DNA from 3 places in the Pantoea sp. LS15 genome. Region 2 is predicted to be linked to each of the others. Evidence: predicted binding sites of a transcription regulator. Region 2 holds the regulator's gene; each other region holds the start of a gene.

Region 1 (4,438 bases), on a different contig from region 2:
CAGGACGCGATCTTTTCGTTAAATGCGATGAGCGGGAGCTACTTCCGATCTTTACCGCCGAAGCTGACCAACTGGAACTGTTGTCGCGCAGTAAAACGGTGACTGTCCCCCAGGTTCTGGCCGTGGGGAGTGATCGCGACTACAGCTTTCTGGTCATGGAATATCTCTCTGCCCGTCCGTTAGATGCCCATAATGCTTTCATTCTCGGCCAACAGTTAGCACGCCTGCATCAATGGAGCGACCAGCCGCAATTTGGTCTCGATTTTGACAACGATCTATCCACTACCCCGCAACCTAATGCCTGGCAGCGTCGCTGGTCGACGTTTTTTGCTGAGCAACGCATTGGCTGGCAACTTGAGCTGGCCGCAGAAAAAGGGCTGGAATTTGGCAATATTGATGCCATCGTCGAGCACGTTCAGCAGCGTCTGGCATCTCACCAGCCTCAGCCTTCTCTGCTACACGGCGATCTGTGGTCAAATAATTGCGCACTAGGCCCCAACGGCCCTTATATCTTTGACCCGGCCTGCTACTGGGGTGACAGAGAGTGCGATCTGGCAATGCTGCCGCTGCATCCGGAACAGCCACCGCAAATATACGATGGGTACCAGTCGGTTTCGCCCCTGCCGCCCGGTTTCCTCGATCGCCAGCCGGTGTATCAGCTTTATACGTTGATGAACCGTGCCATCCTGTTCGGTGGAGAACACCTGGTCAACGCACAGCGGGCCCTTGAACGCATACTTGCCGCGTGAAGACAGATAAGGGTGGCTCTCGCGCCACCCTTATCTGTTACAGAAAACCGAGCACTGAGAAGAAGAAGTACCCCGCCACAATGATGATCACCGGGAGGATATAGAGCGGGAAAATTTGCAGAAAAATGGTGTGACGCGGCACAACAATGCGGGATTCAATCTGCTCCCGGCTCATTCCTTCCGGGCCTTTGGCCTGCTCCAGAATTAACTGGTCCTCAACTCCTTCGCGTAGAAAGCGCGTCTGACGGCTCATTCGTGCGCCAGAGGCCTGCAATGCGAGGGCGATAAAGATCAGTGCGTAAATGACCCAAAAGCCGATATTCAGTTGCTGGTGAAAATCCGGGGTGGGTGAGTTAAACCAGAAGACATTCAAGAATGGCGTATTAAAACGAATCATATCAATCATGACATGCGCAAAATCAAGCATTACCGCATTAATACCCGGCTGTTTTTCGCTGTGATCGTACATAAATTTCAGTACAGAGATCAGCGTAGAAATGACTGCTGGAATAAAAATCACCCAGCCAGCAATACGTTTTAAGACCGCGATGCGTCCAGCTTGTTGATACGTCATCAGTTCCTCTTCATATAGACGCGTTATTTGTGCCTAAGTCTACCTGCTGGTCATCAATTTCGCCCGATCTTTAAAGGCAATATGCTAAATTGCAGGTTGTGCTTAGCACTTATCGTCTGTCGAACACCCTGGATAAGGAGACGTTGTGATGTCGACACCGCGCCAAATTCTTGCCGCAATTTTTGACATGGATGGATTACTGATCGATTCCGAACCGTTGTGGGATCGCGCCGAACTGGACGTCATCGCCAGCCTTGGCGTGGATATCAGCCGCCGTAATGAACTTCCTGATACGCTTGGCCTGCGCATTGATATGGTCGTCGATCTGTGGTTTGCCCAACAACCGTGGGTTGGCCCGGGTCGTGACGAAGTGACCGCACGCATTATCAGCCGCGCCATCTCGCTGGTAGAAGAGAACAAGCCACTACTGCCTGGCGTTCGTGAAGCCGTCGCACTGTGTAAAGCTCAGGGGTTGAAAGTCGGTCTGGCCTCTGCTTCACCGCTGCATATGCTGGAAAAAGTGCTCATCATGTTTGAACTGCGCGACAGTTTCGACGCGCTGGCATCAGCGGAAAAATTGCCTTACAGCAAACCGCACCCGCAGGTCTATCTGGACTGTGCCGCTAAGCTGGGTCTTGATCCGCTCAACTGCGTTGCGCTGGAAGACTCCGTAAACGGTATGGTGGCGTCGAAAGCCGCACGTATGCGCTCCATTGTGGTGCCTGCTGAAGAAACCCGCCACGATCCCCGGTTTGCCCTTGCCGATGTGAAGCTCACTTCACTGGTCGGGTTGACGACGCATCATCTGCAGGGCGGTTAATGCCTGCGTTGAGTTTGTGACAAACAGTTACACCGTCACCTCTTCCGCCTACTGTATAAAAACCCTATACTGTATGAATTGACAGTTTTGTGGGTTTTATCATGACGGCGGAAGGCCACCTGCTTTTTTCTATTGCGTGCGCAGTATTTGCCAAAAACGCTGAACTTACCCCCGTGCTGGCACAGGGGGACTGGTGGCATATTGTCCCTTCCGCCGTATTGACCTGTTTGCTGCCCGACATAGACCACCCCAAATCCTTCCTTGGGCAACGCCTGAAGTGGGTCTCGAAACCCATCGCCCGCGCATTTGGCCACCGGGGGTTTACTCACAGCCTGCTGGCCGTGTTTGGCCTGCTGACGCTCTTCTACTTAAAAGTGCCCGAAAGCTGGATTGTCCCTGCGGATGCCATCCAGGGGATGGTGCTGGGCTATTTAAGCCATATTCTCGCCGATATGCTGACGCCTGCGGGCGTGCCGCTGCTTTGGCCATGCCGCTGGCGTTTTCGTTTTCCCATCCTTGCACCGCAGAAAGGTAACCAGCTTGAGCGCGTATTGTGCATGGCGCTGTTTGCCTATGCTGTCTGGATGCCGCAAACATTGCCCGAAAACAGTGCAGTCCGCTGGTCTTCCCAGATGATTAATTCGCTGCAATTTCAGTTCAATCGTTTTATTCATCATCAAATCGAACAGTAAACAGACAAAATTACCGCATTTGTCATAACCCATTCCATTTGGATATAAGCGCTACATCACACTTCTGCTAACCTTCCGCCAACAGGATCGGTAAAAACCGACCCCATAATAAATCAGGAGAACGGGGATGAATTTTCCACTCATCGCGAACGTCATTGTGTTCGTTGTATTGCTATTGCTTCTCGCGCAGGCGCGCCACAAACAGTGGAGTCTGGCGAAAAAAGTACTGGTTGGTCTGGTCATGGGTGTTGTATTTGGTCTGGCATTACAGGCGATTTATGGCTCCGACAACCCAGTTCTGAAAGATTCCATTCAGTGGTTCAACATTGTCGGTAACGGCTATGTCCAGCTGCTGCAGATGATCGTTATGCCACTGGTGTTTGCCTCTATTCTGAGTGCCGTTGCCCGCCTGCATAACGCGACCCAACTGGGTAAAATCAGCTTCCTGACCATTGGTACGCTGCTGTTTACCACGCTGATTGCAGCGCTGGTTGGTGTACTGGTCACCAACCTGTTCGGCCTGACTGCCGAAGGGCTGGTTCAGGGAACGGCTGAAACAGCGCGTCTGACCGCGATTCAAACTAACTACGTGGGGAAAGTAGCTGATCTCACCGTGCCGCAAATGGTGCTCTCCTTCATTCCGAAGAACCCGTTTGCTGACCTGACCGGTGCCAACCCAACTTCCATCATCAGCGTGGTCATTTTCGCCGCGTTCCTGGGTGTGGCGGCACTTAAACTGCTGAAAGACGATGCACCAAAAGGTGAACGCGTGCTGACCGCTATCGATACCCTGCAAAGCTGGGTGATGAAGCTGGTTCGTCTGGTAATGCAGTTAACCCCTTATGGCGTTCTGGCACTGATGACCAAAGTGGTTGCTGGCTCTAACCTGCAGGACATCATCAAGCTGGGTAGTTTTGTGATTGCCTCATACCTGGGTCTGGGCATTATGTTTGTGGTGCACGGTATCCTGCTGGGTGTGAACGGCGTTAGCCCGCTGAAATACTTCCGTAAAGTCTGGCCGGTACTGACCTTTGCCTTCACCAGCCGTTCCAGCGCTGCGTCTATTCCGCTGAACGTTGAAGCACAGACCCGCCGTCTGGGCGTGCCAGAGTCTATCGCCAGCTTCTCAGCCTCTTTTGGTGCCACCATCGGTCAGAACGGTTGTGCGGGTCTCTACCCGGCGATGCTGGCGGTGATGGTTGCGCCAACCGTGGGTATCAATCCACTTGATCCAGTCTGGATTGCTACACTGGTTGGTATTGTGACCGTAAGTTCCGCAGGTGTTGCGGGTGTTGGTGGTGGCGCAACCTTCGCCGCGCTGATTGTGCTGCCTGCACTGGGACTGCCGGTAACGCTGGTCGCGCTGCTGATCTCCGTTGAACCGCTGATCGACATGGGCCGTACTGCGCTGAACGTAAGCGGCTCAATGACAGCCGGTACGCTAACCAGCCAGTGGCTGAAGCAGACTGACAAAGCGATTCTGGAAAGTGAAGACGACGTCGAACTGGCGCACCGTTAAACACTGACAAATAAAAAAACCGCCTGATTGAAGTGAACCCCGAAAGTTGGACATCCAATGATTAGGGGTTTTGCGTTTCAATGG
Region 2 (13,275 bases):
TACGGAGCTTGCTCAAACCGCGCAGCATTTGCGGCAGGCTCTCTTTCTCTTTGGTTGCACCACGCAGCTCTTTAGCGTAAGTCCCCACCTCCATCACATGCTCATAGCCGATGTAGATTGGTACCAGTGTGATTGGACGGGTTCCTCCGCGCAGCATGGCCTGAATGGTCATGGACAGCGTGCCGGTCTTCGGATCGAGCAGACGTCCGGTACGGGAGCGGCCACCTTCCACAAAGTACTCAACGGAATAACCGCGGCTGAACAACTCACCCAGATACTCGCGGAACACCGTGGAGTAGAGTTTGTTGCCCTTAAAGGTACGACGAATAAAGAATGCACCCAGACGGCGGAAAATCGGGCCAGCTGGCCAGAAATTCAGGTTGATGCCGGCAGCGATATGCGGCGGTACCAGCCCCTGGTGATAGAGCACATAGGAGAGAAGCAGGTAGTCCATGTGGCTGCGGTGGCAGGGGACATAGACAATTTCATGGCCATCGTGCGCCAGTTGGCGTACACGCTCGGCGTTATGGACGTTGATGCCCTGATAGAGACGGTTCCAGGTAAAGCTGAGAATACGATCGGACAGGCGAATCATCTCGTAAGAGAAGTTCGCTGCAATCTCTTCCATCAGTGCAATGGCGTTCTGCTGGGCTTTCTCATGCGAAATCTTCTTGCTGCGTGCTTCGTCTTCAACGGCACGGGCAATCGCTTTGGAGGCCAACAGCTTGTTGAACAGATCCTGACGCGCCGGGAGACGCGGCCCAACGGCAGCGAGGCGCTGACGGGCGAAGTGCATACGCGCTACGCGCGCCAGTTTTTGCGCGATGATCTTGTCGGTGCCATGCTCGTCCGCCATACGACGCAGCGAAACGGAAGGGGAGAAGCGCACAAAGCTGTCGCGTCCCAGCCAGGAGACCGCGAAGAACTTCTGGATGCCGTTAAGCATGCGCAGCGGTGGATTCTCTTCACCTTTTTCACGACCCGGGCGACGACCAAACATCACCGATACTGGCACCATCTGCACATCCAGATCAGGATTGCTGCGGTGCAGGTCGAGATAGTCATGGAACAGCTTGATGGACTCTTCTTTCGGCGTGTAATAGGTAAACACGCGCGGTCCACCGTGAATGAACACGTAGCGCGGCAGCAGCGTACCGTCAACTTCAAGCGGTTCAAGCGGGTCAGGTAAGTCATGCGCCAGGCATTGGGCGCGAAGCGTCAGTAAGTCTGCCTTCGAGTTATAAGGCAAAACGTACATAATGGGGCGCGACGTATCGAGCCCTAATTCCAGCGCGGGTTCTGCTGGGATAGACTTGCTTTTTACCAGGATGCTTAATGGTAAATTAAGTAATTTGTAGTAAATTCGTGGCCAGCCGGACATAAACGATGTAAAGCCTCTGGTTAATAATGCAATTGCGGCGCAAGGATAACAGAAAGCGCGCAAAATTTCTGTTGTTACCCGTCATACTTCAGGCGGCAGCGAAACGCGCTGCCACTCTAGTTACTGACGCTATTTCCAATAAAAGGTTCTTTTAATGGCCAATAATACCACTGGGTTAACCCGAATCATCAAAGCCGCCGGCTATTCCTGGAAAGGTTTCCGTGCCGCGTGGATCAATGAAGCCGCCTTTCGCCAGGAGGGCGTCGCCGCTATCATCGCGGTGATTATCGCCTGTTTCCTTGATGTTGATGCAATAACACGCGTTCTTCTGATCGGCTCCGTACTGTTGGTGATGATAGTGGAAATTCTCAATAGCGCTATTGAGGCTGTTGTTGACCGGATTGGCTCAGATTTCCACGAGCTCTCTGGCCGGGCAAAAGACATGGGCTCCGCTGCCGTGTTGCTGGCGATTATTACTGCGGTCATTACCTGGGTCACGCTGCTTTGGTCACATTTCCGATGAGCCTCGAGGAATAATTAAGTCCCTGGTTTTTTGTGCAGTTTTTGGTTCCAAAATCGCCTTTGACTGTATATACTCACAGCATAACTGTATATACACCCAGGGGGCGGAATGAAAGCGTTAACGACCAGGCAGCAAGAGGTGTTTGATCTCATCCGGGATCATATCGGCCAGACGGGTATGCCACCCACGCGTGCGGAAATCGCTCAGCGTCTGGGCTTCCGTTCTCCGAATGCTGCCGAAGAACACCTGAAAGCGCTGGCGCGTAAGGGCGTGATTGAGATTGTTTCGGGCGCGTCACGCGGTATCCGCCTGCTGGTGGAAGAAGAGACGGGCATTCCGCTGGTGGGGCGTGTTGCGGCCGGTGAGCCTTTACTGGCACAGCAGCATATTGAAGGCCACTACCAGGTCGATCCGGGGATGTTTAAACCAAGCGCTGATTTCCTGCTGCGCGTAAGTGGCATGTCGATGAAAGACATCGGTATTCTTGACGGTGATCTGCTTGCGGTTCACAAAACGCAGGATGTGCGAAACGGCCAGGTTGTGGTCGCGCGTATTGATGACGAAGTCACTGTTAAGCGTCTGAAAAAACAGGGTAATACCGTACAGTTGCTGCCTGAAAACAGCGAATTCTCCCCGATTGTGGTGGATCTTCGCGAGCAGAACTTCTCTATCGAAGGGCTGGCAGTAGGGGTGATTCGCAACGGCGAATGGCTGTAATCTCTTCCTGACAGGCTACGGCGTTGCTGTAGCCTGATTCCTTTACCTCTCCCGGTATTTTTCATGTCACTGCTGACGGCATCAGATAAGGCATTGTGGCGTCTTGCACTGCCGATGATTTTTTCCAATATCACCGTGCCCCTGCTGGGTCTGGTAGATACTGCTGTTATTGGCCATCTGGATTCACCTGTTTATCTTGGCGGTGTGGCGATTGGCGCGACGGCAACCAGCTTCCTGTTTATGCTGCTGCTCTTTTTGCGCATGAGTACTACCGGGCTCACGGCACAGGCATATGGTGCCAGAGATCCGCTGCGTCTGGCGCGCGCGTTGGTGCAGCCGCTCATTCTGGCGCTTGGTGCGGGGGCATTAATTGTTGTATTGCGCTCGCCCCTGATTGACCTCGCGCTTCACATCGTTGGCGGTAACGAGGCGGTACTGGAGCAGGCGAGACGTTTCCTTGAAATCCGCTGGCTCAGTGCACCCGCATCACTGGCTAACCTGGTTCTGCTGGGGTGGTTACTCGGCGTGCAGTATGCCCGCGCCCCCGTCATTCTGCTGGTGGTGGGAAACCTGCTCAACATTGTGCTTGATGTCTGGCTGGTAATGGGTCTGCATATGAACGTGCAGGGGGCTGCACTGGCGACGGTAATTGCCGAATACGGGACTTTTATCATCGGCCTGTGGATGGTCTGGCGTGTGCTGGCGATGCGCGGGATCTCTCTTGCGCTATTAAAAAACGCATGGCGCGGCAATATCCGTAAGCTGCTGGCACTCAACCGTGACATTATGCTGCGTTCACTTCTCCTTCAGCTCTGTTTCGGCGCGCTGACGGTTTTCGGGGCTCGGCTGGGGCCAGACATCGTTGCGGTCAATGCCGTATTGATGACGCTGCTGACCTTTACCGCTTACGCGCTGGACGGCTTTGCCTATGCTGTGGAAGCGCATTCCGGGCAAGCGTACGGTGCGCGCAAAAGCGGGCAGCTTCAGGATGTCTGGCGGGCAGCCTGTCGTCAGTCGGGGTTGGTGGCGCTGGCATTTGGTCTGGTTTATGCCGTTTTTGGCGAGCAGATTATTGCGTTACTCACCTCACTTCCCACACTGCGTGAACTGGCGAGCCACTATCTCATCTGGCAGGTGATCTTACCGGTAGTCGGTGTCTGGTGTTATCTGCTGGACGGCATGTTTATTGGTGCGACGCGCGGGGCCGAAATGCGCAACAGTATGGCGGTGGCGGCAGCCGGGTTTGGTCTGATGCTGCTGACGCTTCCCTGGCTTGGCAATCACGGTTTGTGGCTGGCGTTGGCCGTTTTCCTCTTGTTGCGGGGGCTGTCTCTGGCCTTTATCTGGCGCCGTCACTGGCGAAACAACACCTGGTTTCCTTCCCGTCACGATATATCTTGATGGTTAAAGATTCCGAATATCAAAGTGGCGGCAGAATCCTTAACTACAATAATTATCACGTCCAGCAGAAAAGAACGTAACGGACGTTACGACCTAACGCTTAACATGAGGACACGATGATGAATAAAGACGAAATCAGCGGCAACTGGAAGCAGTTCAAAGGTAAAGCGAAAGAACAGTGGGGTAAGCTGACGGATGACGATATGACCGTCATTGAAGGTAAACGCGATCAGCTTGTCGGTAAAATCCAGGAGCGTTACGGCTACGCAAAAGACCAGGCGGAAAAGGAAGTCGGCGACTGGGAAAAACGCAACGACTACCGCTGGTAACCGGGTTATACCCGCAAGTACAAGGAAGTACACCCTGAGGGCGGCCATGAGCCGCCTTTTTCATTGCTAGCGAGGTTTTTTCTTCACAACAATTGTGTGGTCGTGCTGGCACTTGTCGTGATGGCTGCATGATTCCACTTCGACACAGGCAGAGCACAGCCCGTGTGCTTCAATAACGTTATGACGCAAGGCAAAGCCCATTTTGGCCGCCAGCGTATGCATAATGTCTTCAACACCTTCAGCCCCTTCTTCTTTCACCACGCCACAGCGGTCACAGATAAACATCGCCGATGTGTGGGTTGGCTGGTCAAACAGATGACACAGCACATAGCTGTTTGTGGATTCAACCTTATGCACGAAACCTTGTTCCAGCAGGAAATCCAGCGCGCGATAAACCGTAGGCGGTTTGGCCTGCGGCTCGCTTTCGCGGAGCAGGTCGAGCAGATCGTATGCGCTGATGGCTCCCTGTTGCAGACTCATCAGGCGTAATACCTCAAGGCGCTGCGGAGTCAGGCGCACATTGCGTTGCGCGCAGAGCTTTTCGGCCTGCGCTAACAGCTCTTTTGTGGACTTATCCATTTAGCACCCCGGATGTTATAGGACGGAAAACCCTCACTTTATCATGTTCTGCTAAAAACACCGAGATCCGCCTGTCTGTGCTATACCTGACGCATTGCAAACCGGGAAATTAACAATGAAAAGACCTGACTGTATTCGACACTGGCGCGATGTGGAAGGCGCTGATAACTCAACTTATCCCGACAGTGACGAGCGTTTTTCCATCGGTGCGCCGTTGGCTCGCAAGCTCGGGCTTGGGCGTATTGGCATCCATCATGAGCGTTTACCCCCCGGACGTCGGACATCCTATCCCCATGCGGAAAGTGACGAAGAAGAGTTCATTTATGTGCTTGAAGGATATCCTGAAGCCTGGATTAATGGCTATTTGTGGAAACTTGAACCTGGCGATAGCGTAGGGTTTCCCGCCGGAACGGGTATCTGCCATACCTTTATCAACAACACGGACGAAGAGGTTCGGCTCCTGGTGGTGGGCGAAGCCAACAAGAAGCACAACCGCATCTACTATCCGCTCAACCCAGTATATGCCGCCACGCGAGAGGATCGCTGGGTCGATCACCCGCCCCAGTTTTTCGGGCCGCATGATGGAAAACCTGGGAAAAAATAATTTCCTCTTCTATAAATATTGAGGACCGTCACAAATTACAACAGGTCTGGTTAGAATTTAACTTAAGGAAATGGCGGGTCTTTTTGTACTTATTCACAGCAATAGTTCGTACCTGTTTGGGTGATAACAGACAGGGGTTATTTCATAACAGACTATAAGACGAGCATACTGTGAAAAAACATTTTAAATTTTCGGTGGTTAGCATCGCTGTCTCCTTGTTTATGGCAAATCAGGCCGGAGCAGCCAATACCTGGACAGAAGCACGTAGCGATGCAATGGGAGGAACTGGGGTCGCGGCTGGGAGCTATGGCAGCGGGGTGTTAATCAACCCGGCGTTGCTTGCAAAGGCGAAACCTGACGATGGCATTACGGTGATCCTGCCCTCTATCGGTGCGCAAATTTCAGACAAAGACAATCTGCGCGATAAGATTGATGACATCAGTGATGATGTCAGCAACTATCGCAGTACCCTGGATAATATCAATCCTATCGATCTCCTTAATCCTTCCAGCGCTGCATCGCGACAGGTCTCTGCCGCCGCAGGTGACCTTGCCGATCAACTGGATTCACTGAAAGGGAAAACCGCCAGCGGTAAAGCCGGGGGTGGGATTGCTGTAAGTATTCCTAATGACGTGCTCTCAGTGGCCTTCGTGGCCAAAGCCAATGCACGTGCTCGCGTGAGCTCTTACATCGATCAGGGCGATATCGACAAATTGCGCGCGGTGGAAGCCGTTCCGGCGGCCGTATTTGGGGTTGACCCGAATGATTTGAAATCAAAGGGTTTTGGTCGTGCGGCAATCGTTTCAGACTATGGTGTGGCAGTAGCGCGTCAGTTTGATATCAGCGGCGTGCCTGTTTCCGTGGGTATCACTCCTAAGCTGCAACAGACCTGGCTCTATAACTACACGGTCTCGATCTACAACTTTGACAGTGGCGATATCAACAGCAGCCGCTATCGCAACGACGATACCGGGTTTAACGTTGATGCCGGCCTTGCTGCTGATTTCGGCGAAAACTGGACGGTGGGTTTGACCGGGAAAAACCTTTTCTCGCGCGATATCGATACCAAAGTAGTGGATGGTGTGCGTGATACTTATCAAATCAGCCCTGTCGTTACGGCGGGTGCGGCCTGGCATACCGATCTCCTGACGCTGACAGCGGATGGTGACCTGACCGAAACCAAAGGTTTTAAAAGCGAAGAGAACTCCCAATATGTTGGCGTGGGTGCGGAAGTGACGCCATTGGGCTGGCTGGCGGTTCGCGCAGGTTATCGTGCCGATGTGAAAGACAATGACAGCAATGTCTTTACCGCGGGTGTGGGGTTTGCACCGCTTAACACGGTTCATATCGACCTGATGGGTCTGTATGGTGAAGACGAAACCTGGGGTGCGGGGGCGCAACTGAGCATGACGTTCTAAAGTCCACCGGAGGCGCTGCGCCTCCGGCTTTTCTTTGTGCTATAGTAGCGCCCCTTTTCACCAGATGCTTAAAACTTCGCCATGTCGTCAGAATTACAGACTGCTTTCCCTGCACACCGTTTCTCCATTGCGCCAATGCTCGACTGGACGGACAGACACTGCCGCTACTTCCTGCGTCAGCTCTCCCGTCATACGTTGCTGTACACCGAAATGGTCACAACCGGTGCGATTATTCACGGTAAAGGAGACTATCTGGCTTACAGTGAAGAGGAGCACCCGGTTGCCCTGCAGCTTGGCGGTAGCGATCCGGCCGCGCTGGCGCACTGTGCGAAGCTGGCAGAAGAACGTGGTTACGATGAGATCAACCTGAACGTAGGCTGCCCGTCTGACCGCGTGCAAAACGGTATGTTTGGCGCGTGCCTGATGGGGAATGCACAACTGGTGGCAGACTGCATTAAGGCGATGCGCGATGTCGTCTCCATTCCGGTGACGGTCAAAACCCGTATCGGGATTGACGACCAGGACAGCTACGAATTCCTGTGTGATTTCATTAATACGGTATCCGGAAAAGGTGAGTGTGAGATGTTTATCATCCATGCACGTAAAGCCTGGCTCTCCGGCCTTAGCCCGAAAGAGAACCGTGAAATCCCGCCACTGGACTACCCGCGCGTGTATCAGCTGAAGCGTGACTTCCCGCACCTGACGATGTCAATCAACGGTGGCATCAAGTCGCTGGAAGAGGCCAAAGCGCATCTGGAACATATGGATGGCGTGATGGTCGGGCGCGAGGCGTATCAGAACCCGGGCATTCTGGCGACGGTCGATCGTGAAATCTACGGTGTAGAAGGCGCAGATACCGATCCGGTTGCGGTGGTACGTGCCATGTATCCGTACATTGAACGCGAGCTGAGCAACGGCACGTATCTCGGCCATATCACCCGCCACATGCTTGGTCTGTTCCAGGGGATTCCGGGCGCGCGTCAGTGGCGTCGTTACCTGAGCGAGAATGCGCATAAAGCCGGTGCCGACATCGAGGTGCTGGAACATGCGTTGAAGCTGGTGGCAGATAAGCGATAAATTTCGCTAAAAGATCGTCAAATTGACCACGCCCTGCAAATTTCTGCGGGGCGTTTTGCTTTTAGAACAAGGGGTTAGTTTTGGCATGCTTTTTGTAATGCTTACTGCATTACTCAGGAGCGTGTGGGAGAAAAACATGCTGGAACTACTTTTTGTGATTGGTTTTTTTGTCATGCTATTAGCCACAGGCGTTTCGCTGCTCGGCATTCTGGCCGCTATCGTTGTCGCCACGGTGGTGATGTTTATCGGTGGATTATTTGCCCTGATGATCAAGCTGTTGCCGTGGTTACTGCTGGCTATTGTGGTGGTGTGGGTGATACGGGCGATTAAAACGCCAAAAGTGTCCACTTATCAGCGTAATAACCGCTTTCGTTACTAAGGTATTGAGGGGTTCGTCACATACTTGTAACTTTTCTGGTGGCATTGCTTAGAACAGAATAGGATTTACTTATCGAATCTGTCACTATGACTGCCGCTAAAGAATTCATCGAGCTGTACCCTACATACAGCCGAACTAAAAAAAGAAAGGGCTTCCTCAGGGAAGCCCAATTTCTTTTCTGGATTCAGGGGATTAACAGACTTGAACCCTGCGTCACCCTGCTCTCAAGTACCTCATGCGCGCGTTGCGCATCGGCCAGCGGATATTTCTGCGCATCTGCCACATCCACTTTAATCACCCCACTGGCGATCAGCGAGAACAGCTCGTTACTGGCTTCCTCAAGCTCTTCCCGGTTAGTGATATAGCCTTGCAGGGAAGGGCGAGTCACATAAAGAGAACCTTTCTGGTTCAGAATGCCAAGGTTAACCCCGGTCACAGCGCCTGACGCATTACCGAAACTCACCATTAGCCCGCGGCGCTGCAGACAGTCCAGAGAGGCTTCCCAGGTATCTTTGCCTACCGAGTCATACACTACGCGCACTTTTTTGCCGTTAGTGATTTCTTTCAGCCGCTCGACAATGTTCTCTTCACGATAGTTAATCACCTGCCAGGCTCCCGCCTGCAAGGCACGCTGCGCTTTTTGCGCATTGCCCACGGTACCGATCAGTTTTGCCCCCAGCGCTTTTGCCCACTGACACGCGATCAGCCCCACACCACCCGCAGCGGCATGAAACAGGAACTGCTCGTCAGGTTTAATTTCGTAGGTTTTACGCAGCAGGTAGTAGACCGTAAGCCCTTTCAGAAATGAGGCTGCAGCTTGCTCAAAGGAGATGGCGTTGGGCAGCAGGGCGGCTTTATCCGCCGGGACGTTGTGGACGGAACTGTATGCTCCCAGAGCAGACTGCGCATACACCACGCGATCACCCTCTTTAAGATGCTTAACGGCATGGCCAGTTTTGATAACCACTCCTGCCGCTTCGGTACCCAGACCGCTTGGCAGTGACGGAGGCGGGTAGAGGCCTCCGCGAATATAGGTATCAATGTAGTTAATGCCTATGGCTTTGTTTTCAACCTGAACTTCGTTTTCGCCAGGTGCTACAGGGGTAAATTCCACCGCTTTCAGCACTTCTGGCCCACCGTGTTTCTGGAATTCAATGCGCGTTGCCATGCTCCCTCCGTAAGAAAAATATGGTAATCTTTCGACCCACTCTTTATCTCGGTAACTCCATTCACTATGGCAGGAAACAAACCCTTCAACAAACAGACTGAACCTCGCGAGCGTGATTACCAGGTCGCAGGATTAAAAGTCCCGCCGCACTCGATTGAAGCGGAACAGTCGGTGTTGGGCGGTTTAATGCTGGATAATGAACGCTGGGACGACGTCGCTGAGCGCGTGGTGTCTGAGGATTTCTACACCCGACCGCATCGTCATATCTTTACCGAAATGGCGCGTCTGCAGGAGTCGGGCAGCCCGATTGACCTGATCACACTTGCGGAATCGCTGGAGCGACAGGGACAACTGGACAGCGTCGGTGGGTTTGCCTACCTGGCAGAATTATCGAAAAATACACCAAGTGCGGCGAATATCAGTGCATACGCCGATATCGTGCGTGAACGTGCTGTAGTTCGTGAGATGATTTCGGTAGCGAATGAGATCGCCGAGGCTGGTTTTGATCCGCAGGGTCGCACCAGTGAAGATCTGCTCGATCTCGCCGAATCCCGGGTCTTTAAAATCGCGGAAAGCCGCGCAAATAAAGATGAAGGCCCGAAAAACATTGCTGATGTGCTCGACGCCACCGTCGCCCGTATCGAACAACTGTTCCAGCAGCCACATGACGGTGTGACCGGTGTGAACACCGGTTATGACGATCTCAATAAGAAAACCGCTGGCCTGCAGCCGTCGGATCTGATTATCGTCGCGGCGCGTCCGTCGATGGGTAAAACGACATTTGCGATGAACCTCGTCGAAAATGCAGCGATGTTGCAGGACAAGCCGGTACTGATTTTCAGTCTTGAGATGCCCTCCGAGCAGATTATGATGCGTTCCCTGGCGTCACTCTCGCGCGTGGATCAGACCCGCATTCGTACCGGTCAGCTGGATGACGAAGACTGGGCGCGGATCTCCGGCACCATGGGCATTCTGCTGGAAAAACGGAATATCTATATTGATGACTCCTCCGGCCTGACGCCGACGGAAGTCCGCTCCCGTGCGCGTCGTATCGCCCGTGAACACGGCGGCATCGGCCTTATCATGATCGACTACCTTCAGCTGATGCGCGTCCCGTCGCTCTCCGACAACCGTACGCTGGAAATTGCAGAGATTTCCCGCTCACTCAAGGCGTTAGCCAAAGAGCTGCACGTGCCCGTGGTGGCACTCTCACAGCTTAACCGCTCCCTGGAACAACGCGCCGACAAACGCCCGGTCAACTCCGACCTGCGTGAGTCTGGCTCCATCGAGCAGGATGCTGACTTAATCATGTTTATCTACCGTGATGAGGTTTATCACGAGAACAGCGACCTGAAAGGGATCGCCGAAATTATTATTGGTAAGCAACGTAACGGCCCAATCGGTACGGTACGTTTGACCTTTAACGGACAGTGGTCGCGTTTCGACAACTATGCCGGTCCTCAATATGATGATGAGTAATTTCTAAGGAATTCAAATGCAAGCGGCAACAGTAGTCATTAACCGCCGCGCTCTGCGACACAACCTGCAACGACTGCGCGAACTGGCTCCCGCCAGCAAGCTCGTTGCAGTCGTGAAAGCGAACGCTTACGGACACGGTCTCCTTGAGACCGCGCGAACGCTCCCCGATGCCGACGCCTTTGGCGTCGCCCGTCTTGAAGAGGCCATCCGCCTGCGCGCGGGTGGGATCACACAACCCATTTTACTGCTGGAAGGCTTTTTCGAAGCCACTGATTTACCCACTATTGCTGATCAGCACCTGCATACCGCCGTTCACAACGAAGAACAACTGACTGCGCTGGAAACCGCCGAGTTAAGTGAGCCAGTAACCGTGTGGATGAAGCTCGATACGGGTATGCACCGACTGGGTGTGCGTCCGGAAAACGCACAAGCGTTTTATCAGCGTTTATGCCAGTGCAAAAATGTGCGCCAGCCAGTGAACATCGTCAGTCACTTTGCTCGTGCTGATGAGCCTGAATGTGGTGCGACCGAACAACAGCTCGATATCTTTAATACCTTCTGCGAAGGTAAGCCGGGAATGCGCTCGATTGCCGCGTCTGGCGGTATTTTGCTGTGGCCGCAATCGCACTTCGACTGGGTGCGTCCGGGCATTATTCTTTACGGCGTATCGCCGCTGGAGAACAAACCCTGGGGGCCGGATTTTGGCTTCCAGCCAGTGATGTCATTGGTGTCTAACCTGATTGCCGTGCGTGAGCACAAAGCGGGTGAACCCGTGGGCTACGGGGGAACCTGGATCAGCGAGCGTGATACCCGGTTGGGCGTTGTGGCGATGGGCTATGGAGATGGTTATCCACGTGCCGCGCCGTCGGGTACGCCAGTGTTGGTTAATGGTCGCGAAGTGAAGATTGTTGGTCGCGTGGCGATGGACATGATTTGCGTCGATCTGGGGCCGGAAGCGCAGGAGAAAGCGGGTGACGCAGTGGTGATGTGGGGTGAAGGCTTGCCCGTCGAACGCATTGCTGAAATCACGAAAGTGAGTGCTTACGAACTTATCACACGCCTGACGTCGCGGGTAGCGATGAAGTACATAGATTAATCCATGGCTGGAGTGAGAGTGTTACTCTCACTCCACGTTTATTAACATCCCCTCGATCTTCTGCCATATCCGGTTTATTGTTGAAATCCCTGCCTCATCGAATTCCGGAGAACCATCGCGTGTTTCAGAAAGTTGACGCCTATGCCGGCGACCCTATTCTCTCCTTAATGGAGCGTTTCAAAGAAGATCCTCGCAGCGACAAAGTGAACCTCAGCATTGGTCTGTATTACAACGAGGATGGCATTATTCCTCAGTTGCAGGCGGTTGCAGAAGCCGAAGCACGCCTGAATGCTGTACCACATGGCGCATCGCTTTATCTGCCGATGGAAGGGTTAAATACTTACCGTAACACCATCGCGCCGCTGCTGTTTGGTGCCGATCATCCGGTGCTCGCGCAAAAACGTGTCGCCACCATCCAGACGCTTGGCGGGTCAGGTGCGCTGAAAGTCGGTGCAGACTTCCTGAAAAAATACTTCCCGGACTCCGGGGTATGGGTGAGTGATCCTACGTGGGAAAACCACGTGGCTATCTTTGAAGGCGCAGGTTTTAAGGTCGCGACTTATCCATGGTTCGACAGCGAAACCAACGGTGTGCGTGTAGAGGCACTGCTGGAAAAACTGCACACCCTGCCGGAGCGCAGTATTGTGCTACTGCATCCATGCTGTCATAACCCGACCGGTGCGGACCTCACTAATGACCAGTGGGATGCGGTAATTGAGGTACTGAAAGCGCGTAATCTGATCCCGTTCCTCGACATTGCCTATCAGGGCTTTGGCGCAGGCATGGAAGAGGATGCTTATGCAATCCGCGCCGTTGCCAGCGCAGGCCTGCCGGCACTGGTGAGTAACTCTTTCTCTAAAATCTTCTCTCTGTATGGCGAACGCGTCGGCGGTCTGTCCGTAGTGTGTGAAGATGCCGAAGCCGCAAGCCGTGTGCTGGGTCAACTGAAGGCGACGGTGCGCCGCATTTACTCCAGCCCACCAAACTTTGGTGCGCAGGTCGTCGCCACGGTTCTTGGTGATGAGCAACTGAAAGCATCCTGGCTTGCTGAAGTGGAATCAATGCGTACGCGCATTCTGGCGATGCGTCAGGAACTGGTTAACGTCCTGAAAAAGGCCGTGCCG
Region 3 (13,275 bases), on a different contig from region 2:
CGGGCCAACCGGTAAATCAGCTTCATGTCCGCTTTGATGATCGGCAGGATGTCCGGGCGAATAACCTTAATGACAACTTCTTTGCCGTTTTCTTTCAGACGCGCGGTGTGGACTTGTGCGATAGAGGCCGACGCCAGAGGCTGGATGTCGAAATCGTCAAACCAGGTTTCGACGGGTATGTTGCCCATCGCCTCTTCGATCTGCTTTTTCGCGCGTGCGCCGTCAAACGGTGCGACGCGATCCTGCAGCATCGCGAGCTCATCCGCAATCAGAGGCGGGAAGAGATCGCGGCGGGTCGAGAGCATCTGGCCGAATTTAATCCAGACCGGACCGAGTTCCTGCAACGCCAGACGCAGACGTTCACCCAGCGGCTGACCTTTATGGCGATTAGGCATCCAGAACAACATCCGCCGCCAGATACGAAGCGGCAGCGTGATACGCATTTTGGGGATAAGCTCGTCGAGCCCGTAGCTCAAAAAGATGCGAATAATGAAATAGAGGCGCCGAATTTCACCAGGCGTCATTTGCCCTCCAGTTTTTCCAGCCGTTTGGTTAACGCATCAACCGCACGTTCAACAGCAGCGGTCTCTTCCGCAAACCACGCAACTTCCAGTGGTCCAGGGGCCATACGCCACTCTTCCGTCAGTACTTCCGCTGCATAGCGTTGTTGGCGTTGCAGGTTTTTGCGCAAAAATGCCGCCCCACCATGAAGAGCTTTACCGAACCCTTCGGCGGCAATGTCACCAACAAAAGGCGCAAGCAACTCTGCGGGGTCGAACTCGGCAAGGTCACTGAGCGCAACGAAATTCTGTACAACCTGAATGTCGCCTTCCACTTCCAGCTCACCGCTGCGGATCAGTGCAGTTAACTGCTGGCGGTCGCGTAGTTTTGGCAGCACGCTCATGTGCGTGATAACAGAGCAGTCGGCTTCACCCTCCCACTCACCCAGAACGTCAAGCTGGCGTTCGCTGAAAATCAGCACCAGCGGCGTCGAGAACTCTTTTAAAACAATGCGTAATACCTTCCCGTTAAGCCGCTGACGTGCAGCTTTCAGCGCCGGAGCGCGATACAGAAAGGCATTCAGTACATTCTCGATGCCAGCAGTGACCAGGGGTTTAAAGGGCACAAGACACCTCCACTCAGAATTTGTAACCGCGATGCAGCGCGACGACACCCGCCGTCAGGTTGAAATATTCAACGTTCTCAAATTCCGCATCCTGCATCATGGCTTTTAATGTGTCCTGATCCGGGTGCATGCGAATAGATTCAGCCAGATAACGATAGCTTTCCGCGTCGTTTGCCACCAGCTCACCAATGCGAGGGAGCACATGGAATGAATAAGCGTCGTAAGCTTTGCTCAGTGGTTCAATAATCGGTTTCGAGAACTCGAGCACCAGCAGGCGTCCACCCGGCTTCAGCACGCGGTACATAGAGCGCAGCGCTTTCTCTTTATCAGTGACGTTACGCAGACCGAAGGAGATGGTAATGCAGTCAAAAGTGTTGTCCGGGAATGGCAACGCTTCGGCGTTCGCCTGCACATATTCCACATTCCCCACCACGCCGATGTTACGCAGCTTTTCGCGTCCCATTTTCAGCATTGAATCATTAATATCTGCCAGAACGACACGGCCGGTTTCGCCCACCAGACGAGAGAACTTCGCAGTTAAATCGCCCGTACCACCAGCTAAATCAAGCACCGTTTGTCCACGACGCACACCGCTGCAGTCGATGGTGAAGCGCTTCCACAAGCGATGAATACCGAATGACATCAAGTCATTCATCACATCGTACTTCGCCGCCACAGAGTGAAATACGTGGGCCACCATGTCAGCTTTCTGCGCTTTGGCAACAGTCTGAAAACCAAAGTGCGTCGTGTCTTGTGAATCGTCAACCATCTCAGAGCCTGCTTATCAGTAAAATGTTTGTGAAGTGTACCAGATTGGACGCGTTTGCCCTACGATTCAACCACCGCGAAACAAACGGGTTGGCTGCTCATCTGGCGATAATTCCGCTGCTAAATCGTTGTCTTCACTGTTTGTCTTTTGTTCAGCACTGCCTTCACGCAGGCGGAACTCCTCGTCCTGCGACGTGGCCTGTTCAACCAGTTCCGGATTAATCTCGCGTTTTACTTCGACGCCCAGACTACGGAATGCCTCAGCTTGTGCCAGTAAGTTGCCACGTCCGGAGGAGAGTTTTTTCATTGCCTGACGGTAGTTATCCTGCGCGCGGTCGAGGCTTTGTCCAACCGAGGACATATCGTCCACGAACAGACGCATTTTGTCGTACAGCTTGCTGGCTCGATCGGCAATCTGTTGCGCATTGCGGCTCTGGTGTTCATAGCGCCACAGGTTCGCAATGGTTCGCAAGGCCACCAGCAACGTGGTGGGGCTGACCAGCATAATGTTATTTTTCAGCGCTTCGGTGATCAGTTCAGGCTGCCTGTCGAGTGCCAGCAGGAAGGCCGGTTCAACCGGAATAAACATCAGCACGTAATCCAGTGAGCGAAGGCCCGGCAGTTGCTGGTAGTCTTTTCGGCCCAGCAGACGGATATGGTTACGCACGGAAGCAATATGCTCCTGCAGCGCCGACTCTCGGGTGTAGTCATCTTCCGCATTAAAGTAGCGCTCATACGCCACCAGCGTCATTTTGGCGTCGATAACAACGTCTTTACCCTGCGGCAGACGCACAATCACATCTGGCTGCATGCGCGAACGGGCATCATTTTCGATGCTAACCTGTGTTTCATACTCATAACCTTCACGCAGGCCAGAGGCCTCAAGCACGCGGGTCAGAACTACTTCCCCCCAGTTTCCCTGGGTTTTATTATCCCCTTTAAGCGCACGAGTCAGGTTGACCGCCTCCTGCGCCATCTGTGCATTTAGTTGCTGAAGATTGCGGATCTCATGGGCCAGCGTGTGCCGCTCTCGAGCCTCCTGACCAAAACTGTCCTGCACCTGACGACGAAAACCGTCCAGCTGTTCACGCAGGGGCGTCAGCAGGCTGTTCAGGCTCTGGCGATTCTGTTCATCAACGCGGCGGTTGCTGTGCTCGAAAATGCGGTTGGCGAGGTTTTCAAACTGTTCGCTGAGGCGTTGCTCGCTGTTAATCATCTGGCGGATTTTGTCTTCCGCATGCAGCTGGGTGGATTCAAGACGGGTGGTCACTTCGCGGAGATCAGCCTCCAGCGAGGTGTTGATATCCCGCAGGTTGCGTAGTTCGTTGTTGAGCAACTCGCACTCATCGCGCCAGTGCTCGCTCAGAGCAAGCTGCTGTTTTGCCGCGCTTAAATCGGCGACCATCTCTTCTCGCTCGGCCAGTTGGTCGGCCTTCTGCTGTGCATGCTGGTAGCTGGAAATAAGCCAGCCAATCCCTAAGCCCACCAGCGCAATCACCGCGTAAATCAGGATCGAGATATCCACAATGCCCCCTGCATCAACGTATTACCTGCACAAAATAGAATTGTGCTGTATAAACGTCCAGTTTGAAAGGGTTTTCCTGCGAGGCGCTACGCAAAAAATAAAGGCCGAACGTGTCGGCCTTTTATTGCATGCAGAAGAGAGGACTAGATCAGGCGACGCGCCGCTTCAACCACGATTTTCACAGCATGACTTTCAGTCTGCTTCATGGTTTCGGCATTCGGGATCTCCTGCTGCGTACGGTTGACGATAACGCCCGCCACCATACCGGCACGCAGACCCTGGCTTGCGCACATGGTCAGCAGCGTCGCAGATTCCATTTCGTAGTTCATTACGCCCATAGACTGCCACTCTTCCATAGAGCCTTTGAAACGGCTCACCACGCGACCAGAGAAGGTGTCATAGCGCTCCTGGCCTGGGTAGAAGGTATCGGAAGAGGCAGTTACACCCACGTGCGTGGTTGCGCCCACAGATTTCGCCGCTTCAACCAGCGCAGTGGTACATTCGAAGTCTGCCACTGCCGGGAATTCCATTGGCGCGAAGTGCAGGCTTGCCCCGTCCAGACGAACGGATGCGGTGGTGACCAGCACGTCACCGACATTGATATGCGGCTGAATAGCGCCAGTAGTACCGATACGCAGGAAAGTACGAATGCCCAGTTGCGCCAGTTCTTCAACAGCAATAGAGGTCGACGGACCACCGATACCGGTTGAGCACACGATCACGGCTTTGCCATCCAGCTCTGCACGCCAGGTGGTGAATTCACGATGGGCTGCCAGCTTAACCGGCTTATCCATCAGCGCGGCGATCTTTTCCACACGCTCAGGATCACCCGGGACGATAGCGAGCGTAGCCCCTTGTAAATCGTTTTTGGTGAGGCCGAGATGAAAAACATCAGACTTAGACATAGGTGACTCCTCTGTGGGTCGGTTAGTCAGAAGAAGTAAAATGGTACTTTACAGAAGCAATACGCATAATTTCGTGATGAACTTCACCATGAATGAAAATGATTGCAGTAAATTTCCATAAAAAGGCGATTTACATCACATTAACAAGTTATATCGTGGTGTGCTGCACAAAAGATAGACCGTTTAAGGCACTGTGGGTTGTTAACCTGGTGTCTATATTTACCTTTGCGCTAACTCATTGGTACGGAGAATGCCATGACTGAAAAAATCGGTTTTGCACCTGCTGCAGCCCCGCATGCTTCAACCATCGTTTCAACGCCCGAAGAGGCCATAACGGCGGGTGAGACCTCCATCCCCTCGCAGGGGGATAATATGCCGGCTTACCACGCTCGGCCAAAATCAGTAGAGGGTCCTCTGCCCATCGTCATTGTGGTTCAGGAAATTTTTGGTGTTCACGAACATATCCGCGACCTCTGTCGCCGACTGGCGCTGGAAGGGTATCTGGCCGTTGCACCAGAACTCTACTTCCGTCAGGGCGATCCGAACGACTATAACGATAGTCCAACATTGCTTAGCAATCTGGTCAGCAAAGTCCCTGACGCGCAGGTCATGGCCGATCTCGACCACGTTGCCAGTTGGGCAGCACGTAACGGCGGTGATGCACATCGTCTGATGGTGACGGGTTTCTGCTGGGGAGGGCGTATCAGTTGGCTGTATGCCGCTCATAATCCGCAGCTTAAAGCCGCAGTGGCCTGGTATGGAAAACTGGTGGGCGCAAAAACGCTAAATTCGCCGAAATATCCGGTAGATATCGCCACTGAGCTAAATGCCCCAGTATTAGGGCTCTATGGCGGCCAGGACACCGGTATTTCGCTTGAATCAGTAGAGACAATGCGTCACGCACTCCGTGCGGCAAATGCGAAGGCAGAGATTGTAGTGTACCCGGATGCCGGGCATGCATTTAATGCCGATTATCGTCCGAGTTATCACGAGGAATCTGCAAAAGACGGATGGCAGAGAATGCTGGCGTGGTTCAACCAGCACGGTGGTAAAAAAGGATAAAAGCAAAAAGCCCGGTAGCGGCGACGCTTTACCGGGCCTACGATTTATCACGCCTGACGCAAATTCTGCGCCGCCTGCACCATGTTCGCCAGTGCTGCGCGGGTTTCCGGCCAGCCGCGGGTTTTCAGGCCGCAGTCCGGGTTCACCCACAGACGCTCTGCCGGGATACGCTGCGCGGCTTTCTGCAACAGCGCCTCAATCCACTCCACGCTCGGTACGTTAGGAGAGTGGATGTCGTACACACCCGGCCCGATTTCATTCGGGTAGTCAAACTCCTCAAAAGACTCCAGCAGCTCCATGTCTGAACGCGACGTCTCGATGGTGATCACGTCAGCGTCCAGCGCGGCTATCGAATCCATGATGTCGTTAAATTCGCAGTAACACATGTGGGTGTGGATCTGGGTGTCGTCCTTCGCGACCGCGGCGTTGATGCGGAAAGCCTCCACGCCCCATTTCAGGTAGGCATCCCAGTCGCTACGACGCAACGGCAGACCTTCGCGCAGTGCTGGTTCGTCGATCTGAATAATGCCAATGCCTGCAGCTTCCAGATCCGCCACTTCATCACGCAGTGCCAGCGCAATCTGTTTGGCGATGGTTTCACGAGTCACGTCTTCACGCGGGAAGGACCAGCAGAGAATCGTTACCGGACCCGTGAGCATACCTTTCACCGGTTTATCTGTCAGAGACTGGGCATACTTCGCCCATTCAACGGTAATCGCTTCCGGACGGCTGATATCACCGATCACCACCGGCGGCTTCACGCAGCGAGAACCGTAACTCTGCACCCATCCATTTTGGGTAAAGACGAAGCCGTCCAGATACTCACCAAAGTATTCCACCATGTCGTTACGCTCGGCTTCACCGTGCACCAGCACGTCCAGGCCTAAACGCTCCTGCTCGATAATTGCCTGCTTGATGTGTTCGGCGATGCCGGTGCGATAGTGGTTCGCATCCAGATTGCCCTTTTTGAAGTCCAGGCGCAGGCCGCGGATCTCGGTAGTCTGCGGGAAAGAACCGATCGTCGTGGTTGGCCACGCGGGCAGTTTAAAGCGAGCGCGCTGGGCTTCGGCGCGCACTTCATAGGTGCTCTGGCGCTGACTGTCCTGAGCCGTGATGGCTGCCAGACGTTTTTCGACTGCCGGGTTGTGTACGCGAGCCGAGTCACGGCGCGCCAGGATCGGTGCGCTCCATTCGGTAATCGCTGCCGTGTCTCCCGTGTTCAATGCGTCACGCAGCAGCGTCAGCTCCTCACACTTCTGCAAGGCAAAGGCAAACCAGCTCTTCACTTCTGCGTCCAGACGGGTTTCAACGCTGAGATCAATTGGGCTGTGCAACAGTGAGCAAGACGATGCCACCCACAACTCACGTTTGCCGACGATGTCTTTAATCTGAGCGTATTTCTCTGTGAGATCGGCACGCCAGACGTTACGGCCATTAACCAGACCAGCCGAGAGCAGCCAGTCCGCAGGCAGGCGTTTGTGCAGCTCAGCAAGATTATCTTTGCCGTGTACCAGGTCAACGTGCAGACCCTGCACTGGCAGCACGGTGATGGTCTTCAGGTTTGGCGTCACGCCTTCGAAATAGGTGGTCAGTAGCAACTTCACCTGTCCGGCAAGTGCGTCATACGCCGGTTTGAAGGCATCGAGCCATTCCTGCGGCAACTCGAGTACCAGCGCAGGTTCGTCGATTTGTACCCACTGGATACCGCGTTTGCCCAGCTCAATCAGCACCTGTTTGTAGACCGGAAGAATGTCGTTCAGCAGGCTGAGGCGATCAAACTGCTCACCCTTCACTTTGCCAAGCCACAGGTACGTAACCGGCCCCAGCAGCACAGGCTTCACCTGGTGGCCCAGCGCCAGCGCTTCGTCCACTTCATCCAGTAATTGCGTCCAGGTCAGTTTGAACTGCTGACCTTTCACGAACTCCGGCACCATATAGTGATAGTTGGTATTAAACCACTTGGTCATTTCAGCCGCTGCCGCTGGCTCACCTGTTGGCGCGCGGCCACGGCCGATGCGGAACAGGGTGTCGATATCTACCGATCCATCTTTGTTCTGATGACGAGTCGGCACGTTGCCAAGCAGCAGGCTGGTCGTCAGAACATGGTCGTACCAGGCGAAATCGCCCACCGGCAGCAGGTCAATGCCCGCCTGTTTTTGTTGATCCCAGTGACGCGCACGCAGTTCGCGTCCAACGGCCAGCAGTTCTTCACGGGTGGTGCTTCCCGCCCAGTAGCTTTCTTGTGCCTTTTTCAGCTCGCGACGCAGGCCAACGCGAGGGAAACCGAGAGTGTGATTGCGGATTGTCATGTCATGCCCCTTGTCAATTTTCAGTATTTAGACGTCCAGATGTTTACACATCCATAATTGGCAGTTACTGTATATTCCTCAAGCGCAAAATGTTCATGGCGAAGTGAAGGACTTTCATGATCGAGATAAAACACCTGAAAACGCTACAAGCGTTGCGGAACTGCGGTTCTCTTGCGGCGGCAGCAGCCACGCTGCACCAGACCCAGTCTGCCCTTTCTCACCAGTTCAGCGATCTGGAACAACGCCTCGGCTTTCGTCTTTTTGTGCGCAAGAGCCAGCCGCTACGCTTTACGCCGCAAGGTGAGATATTGCTGCAACTGGCAAATCAGGTGCTGCCGCAAATTGCCAGCGCCCTGCAGTCCTGTAACGAGCCGCAACAGACCAAACTGCGTATCGCCATTGAATGTCATAGCTGCATTCAGTGGCTGACCCCCGCACTTGAGAATTTCCGCCAGAAGTGGCCGCAGGTGGAGATGGACTTTACATCCGGGGTGACGTTTGACCCGCAGCCATCGCTCCATCAGGGCGAGCTGGATCTGGTCATGACCTCTGATATTCTGCCGCGCAGCGGCCTGCACTACTCCCCAATGTTTGATTATGAAGTTCGTCTGGTGCTGGCGCCGGACCACCCGCTGGCGGCCAAAACGCGCATCACACCGGAAGACCTGGCGACGGAAACGCTGCTGATTTACCCGGTTCAGCGCAGTCGTCTGGATATCTGGCGTCACTTCCTGCAACCGGTAGGCATTAGCCCGCAGTTGAAAAGCGTGGATAACACTCTGCTGTTGATTCAGATGGTAGCGGCCAGAATGGGTATCGCGGCACTGCCGCACTGGGTAGTGGAGAGTTTTGAACGCCAGGGCCTGGTGGTGACCAAAACCCTGGGTGAAGGATTGTGGAGCCGGCTGTACGCCGCCGTGCGCGATGGCGAGCAGCGCCAGCCGATTACGGAGGCATTTATTCGCTCAACGCGGAACCACGCGTGCGACCATCTTCCGTTTGTGCGGAGCGCGGAGCGACCCAGCGGCGATGGACCCACAGTGAAGCCAGGATCACCGTTCCCCCAATAAGGAAACTCGGCCAGTGGGGTTGCTGCTGCCAGATTGCAAGGTTAACCAGCAGACCCGCAGGCACATGCACGTTGTTCATGATCCCCAGCGTACCGGCGTCGACCTGGGTTGCGCCGTAGTTCCACATGAAGTATCCCAGCCCTGAGGCCACCACACCCAGCCAGACCAGAACGCTCCATTGCACTGTAGTGGTCGGCAGTTTTTGCGGGTTACCGAGCATGAACCACGCCGCTACCGCGACAATCGCGGCCCCCATATAGAACCAGGCGAACGCGTTATGCTGCGGCATCGGACGGGTTTCCATCAGACGTTTGTAGCCCACCATACCGATGGCGAAACTGATGTTGGCGAGCTGGACGAACATCAGCCCGGTCCAGAAGTGGTCGCTGACTTTGTCATAGCGAATAATCGCCGCCCCAATAACTGCCAGTGCTGCGCTCAGCAGGTATCCCCAGCGTAAACGGCGCTTGCTGAGCAGATCGTAAATCAGTGTGATGTAGAGCGGCGTGAGTACGGTAAAAAGCAGAAACTCCGAAACAGACAGGTAGACGTAGGCCCGAAAGCTGAACAGATACATGATGCCGAGCTGCATCGCCCCCACCAGCATATACAGCACAATAGTTTTCAGCGATTGCCCGCGCGTACGCAGAAACGGCAGGAACACCAGCGCCGCCAACCCAACACGCATCAGCACCGAGAAATAACTGTCGACCGAACCAGCAAGATATTCGCCAATCAGGCTAAAGGAGAAGGCCCACAGGATAGTGGTGATAATGAGTAGCGCCACAATGCTTGTCTCTCTGAAAGAAGGACAGGCATTGTAGCGAACTCTTCAGTTGACAACTGAGCAATAATTGCCCGCTTGAAGATTATTCAAGGAACAGCTTGCGCAGATATTTTGGTACCGCGTTGTCGCCGTTGGTGCCGATGACTTCCAGCTCCGGGTGCAAATCTTTCAGACGCTGGTGCGCGTTCTCCATAATGCAGCCCTTGCCCGCCATAGAGAGCATTTCGGCGTCATTCATGCCATCACCAAAGGCGATACAGTCTTTCAGTTCAAAGCCCAGCCGTTTCGCAACAGCTTCCAGCGCATGACCTTTCGACACGCCGCCCGCCATTACTTCCAGACAGGTCAGGGTCGAGAAACTCACGTTAACACGGTCGCCCCAACGAGCGTTGATCGCCTGCTCCAGCGGCAGCAATTCTTCGTGGCTTTCGCAGGTGAAGAACACCTTGCTGATACCTTCAGGTTCAAGCAGGGCTGGCTCGTACAGGGTGTAGTTGAATACCGCTTCCTTGAAGAAACGCATTTCGTCAGGGCGGTGGCGGTTCATAAACCACTCATCATCGCGATAGACATTAGTCACGATATCCGGGTTGTTGTGCACCACACCGAACAGATCGGCGGCGATATCGCGATCCAGATTGTGGGTAAAGATCAGGTTTCCATCGGTATCATGTACGCGCGCACCATTGGAGGTGATCATGTACGATTTGATTTCCAGATTATCGCGGATCTGCCCCACGTCTACGTGGTGGCGGCCAGTGGCAAACACAAAGTTCACGCCACGGGCAGTCAGAAGCTTTAGGGTCTCTTTCGCGTAAGGCGACAGGGTGTGGTCGGGGGAAAGCAGCGTGCCATCTAAATCAGATGCAACAACCTGGTACATAGGGAAATTTAACCTCAATAAAAAATCAGTTATACCTGTTGAAAAATTCAACAATGGCGTTGAGCGCGACTGAGCGCATAGCGTCCTTTTCAAAAAGGATCTCATGGTACGCGCCGTTGATGACCAGCGGTTTTCCCCCTTCACAGGGATGACCGGCGGCAGCGCGGAGTTCACAAAAACGATCGTGCATGCGGTTATCCACCACACGCTCTTCTTCAGCCTGAATCAGAAGTGTTGGCGTGTCATCATCACCCGCACCAGCAAGCACCTGTTCCCCGGCAAGAATACCTTCCCGGACCCAGTGATAGGTCGGGCCGCCAACGCGCAGGCGTGGTTCATCGGCATAAAAACGCAGGTTACGACGATAACGCTGTCGGCTGTGGGTTAACACGTTCATCGCAAACGGCAATGCACGCCAGCGCCCCGTCCCGATGGCATAGCCTTCACGAATGCGCTGATGGCCCTCAGCCCAGTCGAGAATATGGCGCACCATCCAGTCAGGAAAACGCATGACGATGCCATACATTGGCGCGGTGAGCGCAATGGCATCGCACTGGTGCTTATAGCGCTGTAAAAATAGCGTAGAGATTGCCCCACCCATAGAGTGCGCCAGAATATAGCGCTTACGCCATGGACCAGGTTCAACTTCCTGCTGCCAGAACGCGGCAAGATCGTCGACATAATCGCTGAAGTTATCCACATGACCGCGGTGCGTGTCCGATAACAGACGACCAGAAAGCCCCTGCCCGCGATGGTCGATAATCAACACATCAAAGCCAAGATGGACAAGATCATAAGCCAGCTCGGCGTATTTGATGTAGCTCTCGATGCGCCCAGGGCAGACGACGATCACCCGATCGTTTTTCACATTGCGGAAACGCACGAAGCGTACCGGAATATCACCGACGCCCGTAAACTCATCTTCCTCACGCTGCCGCCAGAAATCGGTCAGCGGCCCCATAGAGAAAGCAGCAAATGCGTTTTCTCGTGTTTCCCAGTCCTTTTTCTGCTGAAACATCGGGTTTCCACTCACGTAAGCCAAGGAATATCGTTTTTTCGTAGCAGGTCACAAAATGACTCAACAATAGCGTATTGTGGCATAAAAATAGACGGTTCGGGAGCTTCAAATGACCTTCGAGTGGTGGTTCGCCTACCTGCTGACATCCATTATCCTCAGCCTTTCACCGGGCTCAGGTGCTATTAACACAATGACTACCTCCATCAACCACGGTTATCGCGGTGCGGCGGCGTCGATCGCCGGTTTGCAGACCGGGCTGGGCATTCATATTGTGCTGGTCGGGATTGGTCTGGGGACGCTGTTCTCCCGCTCTGTGCTGGCGTTCGAAGTACTGAAATGGGCCGGTGCAGCGTACCTGATTTGGCTGGGTATTCAGCAGTGGCGGGCGGCAGGTTCGATTAATCTCAACACGCTTGCCCAGTCGCAAACCCGTGGTCGTCTGTTCAAACGCGCGGTGTTCGTAAACCTGACCAACCCGAAAAGCATTGTTTTCCTGGCTGCCCTGTTCCCGCAGTTTATCGCTCCACATCAACCACAGGTGATGCAGTATGTGGTGCTGGGCGCGACCACCATTATCGTCGATATCATCGTGATGATTGGTTATGCGACGCTGGCACAGCGAATTGCGGCGTGGATTAAAGGGCCTAAACAGATGAAGGCCCTGAATAAAGTGTTTGGTTCGCTGTTTATGCTGGTGGGCGCGCTGCTTGCATCAGCGCGTCACGCTTAGCGAGAAATGATGAGATGAATACCAAAGCCGGCGAACAGCGCGCCGGCAAAGCCGTCGATCCACTTCGCGATGCGCTGATAGCCACGGCGCATCGCCGGTAAGGCAAACAGGCTTGCAACGATGGTGAACCACGCAAACGTCTCAACGACGATCAGCAGGAAAATCCCCCAACGCGCACCCGCGCCGACACTATCTCCCACGAACAAAGAGAACACGGAGCCGAAATAGATAATCGCTTTTGGGTTTGCCAGATTGGTCAGCAACCCTTTGACAAAGCTGCGGCCGCCCGTTGCCAGCTCCACCTTTGGCTCTTCCGGTTTTTTCTCTTCTTTCTTCAGCGCCCCGCGCAGCATCTGGTAGCCCATCCAGCACAGATACAAGCCACCGCCGACCATAATGATGTTATGCAGCCACGCCATCTTCGCCAGGATCAGGTTCAGACCAAGCAGTGCAACCGCCGCCCAGACCATCACGCCCATGGTGATACCCAGTACACCCATCATCGCCTCTTTGCGGGAGCGGCTGACGGCCGTTTGTGATACGAAGAAAAAGTCAGGACCCGGGCTCATCAGCGCAACGATGTGCACTAACGCCACGGTGAGAAATAGCATTAACATAATTCGCTCGCGGGGAAATAATTCAGTGAGTCATCATCCTGGCACTTTTTCGCCCTGCTGACTACTCCTCATCATCACCATCGGCGTGTGAGCGGATGAGCGCCATAAACTCTTTGCCAAAGCGTTCGAGCTTACGCGTGCCGACACCGTTGACGCTGAGCATTTCGCTGGCGCTCAGCGGCATCTGTTCGGCCATCTCAATTAGCGTCGCGTCGTTGAAGACGACATAAGGCGGGATATTCTCTTCATCGGCAATGGCTTTTCGCAGCTTGCGCAGTTTGGCAAACAGCTTACGGTCGTAATTACCGCCGTAGGATTTCTGCATCACGCGCGGCTTGAGGGCGATGACGCGCGGTACCGCAAGCTTAAGTTCGACATCACCGCGCAGCACCGGACGCGCGGCTTCGGTAAGCTGAAGCGCAGAGTGCTGGGCGATATTCTGTGTGGCAAAGCCAAGGTGAATTAGCTGACGAAT

The links. Region 2 encodes LexA, which represses DNA repair genes until DNA is damaged. Its sites were predicted from a motif close to TNCTGTATGTACATACAGNA; they were not measured.
Region 1: a site for LexA is predicted at 2,211-2,230, ahead of HED65_RS16510 (metal-dependent hydrolase). Genes of this name have one in related genera too.
Region 3: a site for LexA is predicted at 7,761-7,780, ahead of metR (HTH-type transcriptional regulator MetR). Genes of this name have one in related genera too.

Annotation. Positions count from the first base shown of each region.
Region 1 is NZ_JAAVXA010000012.1:72-4,509, reverse strand. Features, by position in the region: gene HED65_RS16525 (fructosamine kinase family protein) at 1-749, shown strand, start outside; gene HED65_RS16520 (YniB family protein) at 787-1,323, opposite strand; gene hxpB (hexitol phosphatase HxpB) at 1,472-2,143, shown strand; gene HED65_RS16510 (metal-dependent hydrolase) at 2,245-2,835, shown strand; gene HED65_RS16505 (L-cystine transporter) at 2,963-4,354, shown strand.
Region 2 is NZ_JAAVXA010000013.1:56,793-70,067, reverse strand. Features, by position in the region: gene plsB (glycerol-3-phosphate 1-O-acyltransferase PlsB) at 1-1,381, opposite strand, end outside; gene HED65_RS17570 (diacylglycerol kinase) at 1,536-1,904, shown strand; gene lexA (transcriptional repressor LexA) at 2,013-2,621, shown strand; gene dinF (MATE family efflux transporter DinF) at 2,685-4,022, shown strand; gene HED65_RS17555 (CsbD family protein) at 4,142-4,351, shown strand; gene zur (zinc uptake transcriptional repressor Zur) at 4,418-4,930, opposite strand; gene HED65_RS17545 (cupin domain-containing protein) at 5,046-5,534, shown strand; gene HED65_RS17540 (conjugal transfer protein TraF) at 5,705-6,952, shown strand; gene dusA (tRNA dihydrouridine(20/20a) synthase DusA) at 7,034-8,029, shown strand; gene pspG (envelope stress response protein PspG) at 8,166-8,408, shown strand; gene HED65_RS17525 (quinone oxidoreductase) at 8,593-9,576, opposite strand; gene dnaB (replicative DNA helicase) at 9,643-11,055, shown strand; gene alr (alanine racemase) at 11,072-12,151, shown strand; gene tyrB (aromatic amino acid transaminase) at 12,271-13,275, shown strand, end outside.
Region 3 is NZ_JAAVXA010000017.1:53,835-67,109, reverse strand. Features, by position in the region: gene ubiB (ubiquinone biosynthesis regulatory protein kinase UbiB) at 1-524, opposite strand, end outside; gene ubiJ (ubiquinone biosynthesis protein UbiJ) at 521-1,126, opposite strand; gene ubiE (bifunctional demethylmenaquinone methyltransferase/2-methoxy-6-polyprenyl-1,4-benzoquinol methylase UbiE) at 1,140-1,895, opposite strand; gene rmuC (DNA recombination protein RmuC) at 1,962-3,419, opposite strand; gene udp (uridine phosphorylase) at 3,563-4,324, opposite strand; gene HED65_RS20020 (dienelactone hydrolase family protein) at 4,580-5,386, shown strand; gene metE (5-methyltetrahydropteroyltriglutamate--homocysteine S-methyltransferase) at 5,434-7,695, opposite strand; gene metR (HTH-type transcriptional regulator MetR) at 7,812-8,765, shown strand; gene HED65_RS20005 (carboxylate/amino acid/amine transporter) at 8,653-9,552, opposite strand; gene yigL (sugar/pyridoxal phosphate phosphatase YigL) at 9,635-10,435, opposite strand; gene pldB (lysophospholipase L2) at 10,461-11,453, opposite strand; gene rhtB (homoserine/homoserine lactone efflux protein) at 11,563-12,183, shown strand; gene rhtC (threonine export protein RhtC) at 12,180-12,800, opposite strand; gene recQ (ATP-dependent DNA helicase RecQ) at 12,862-13,275, opposite strand, start outside.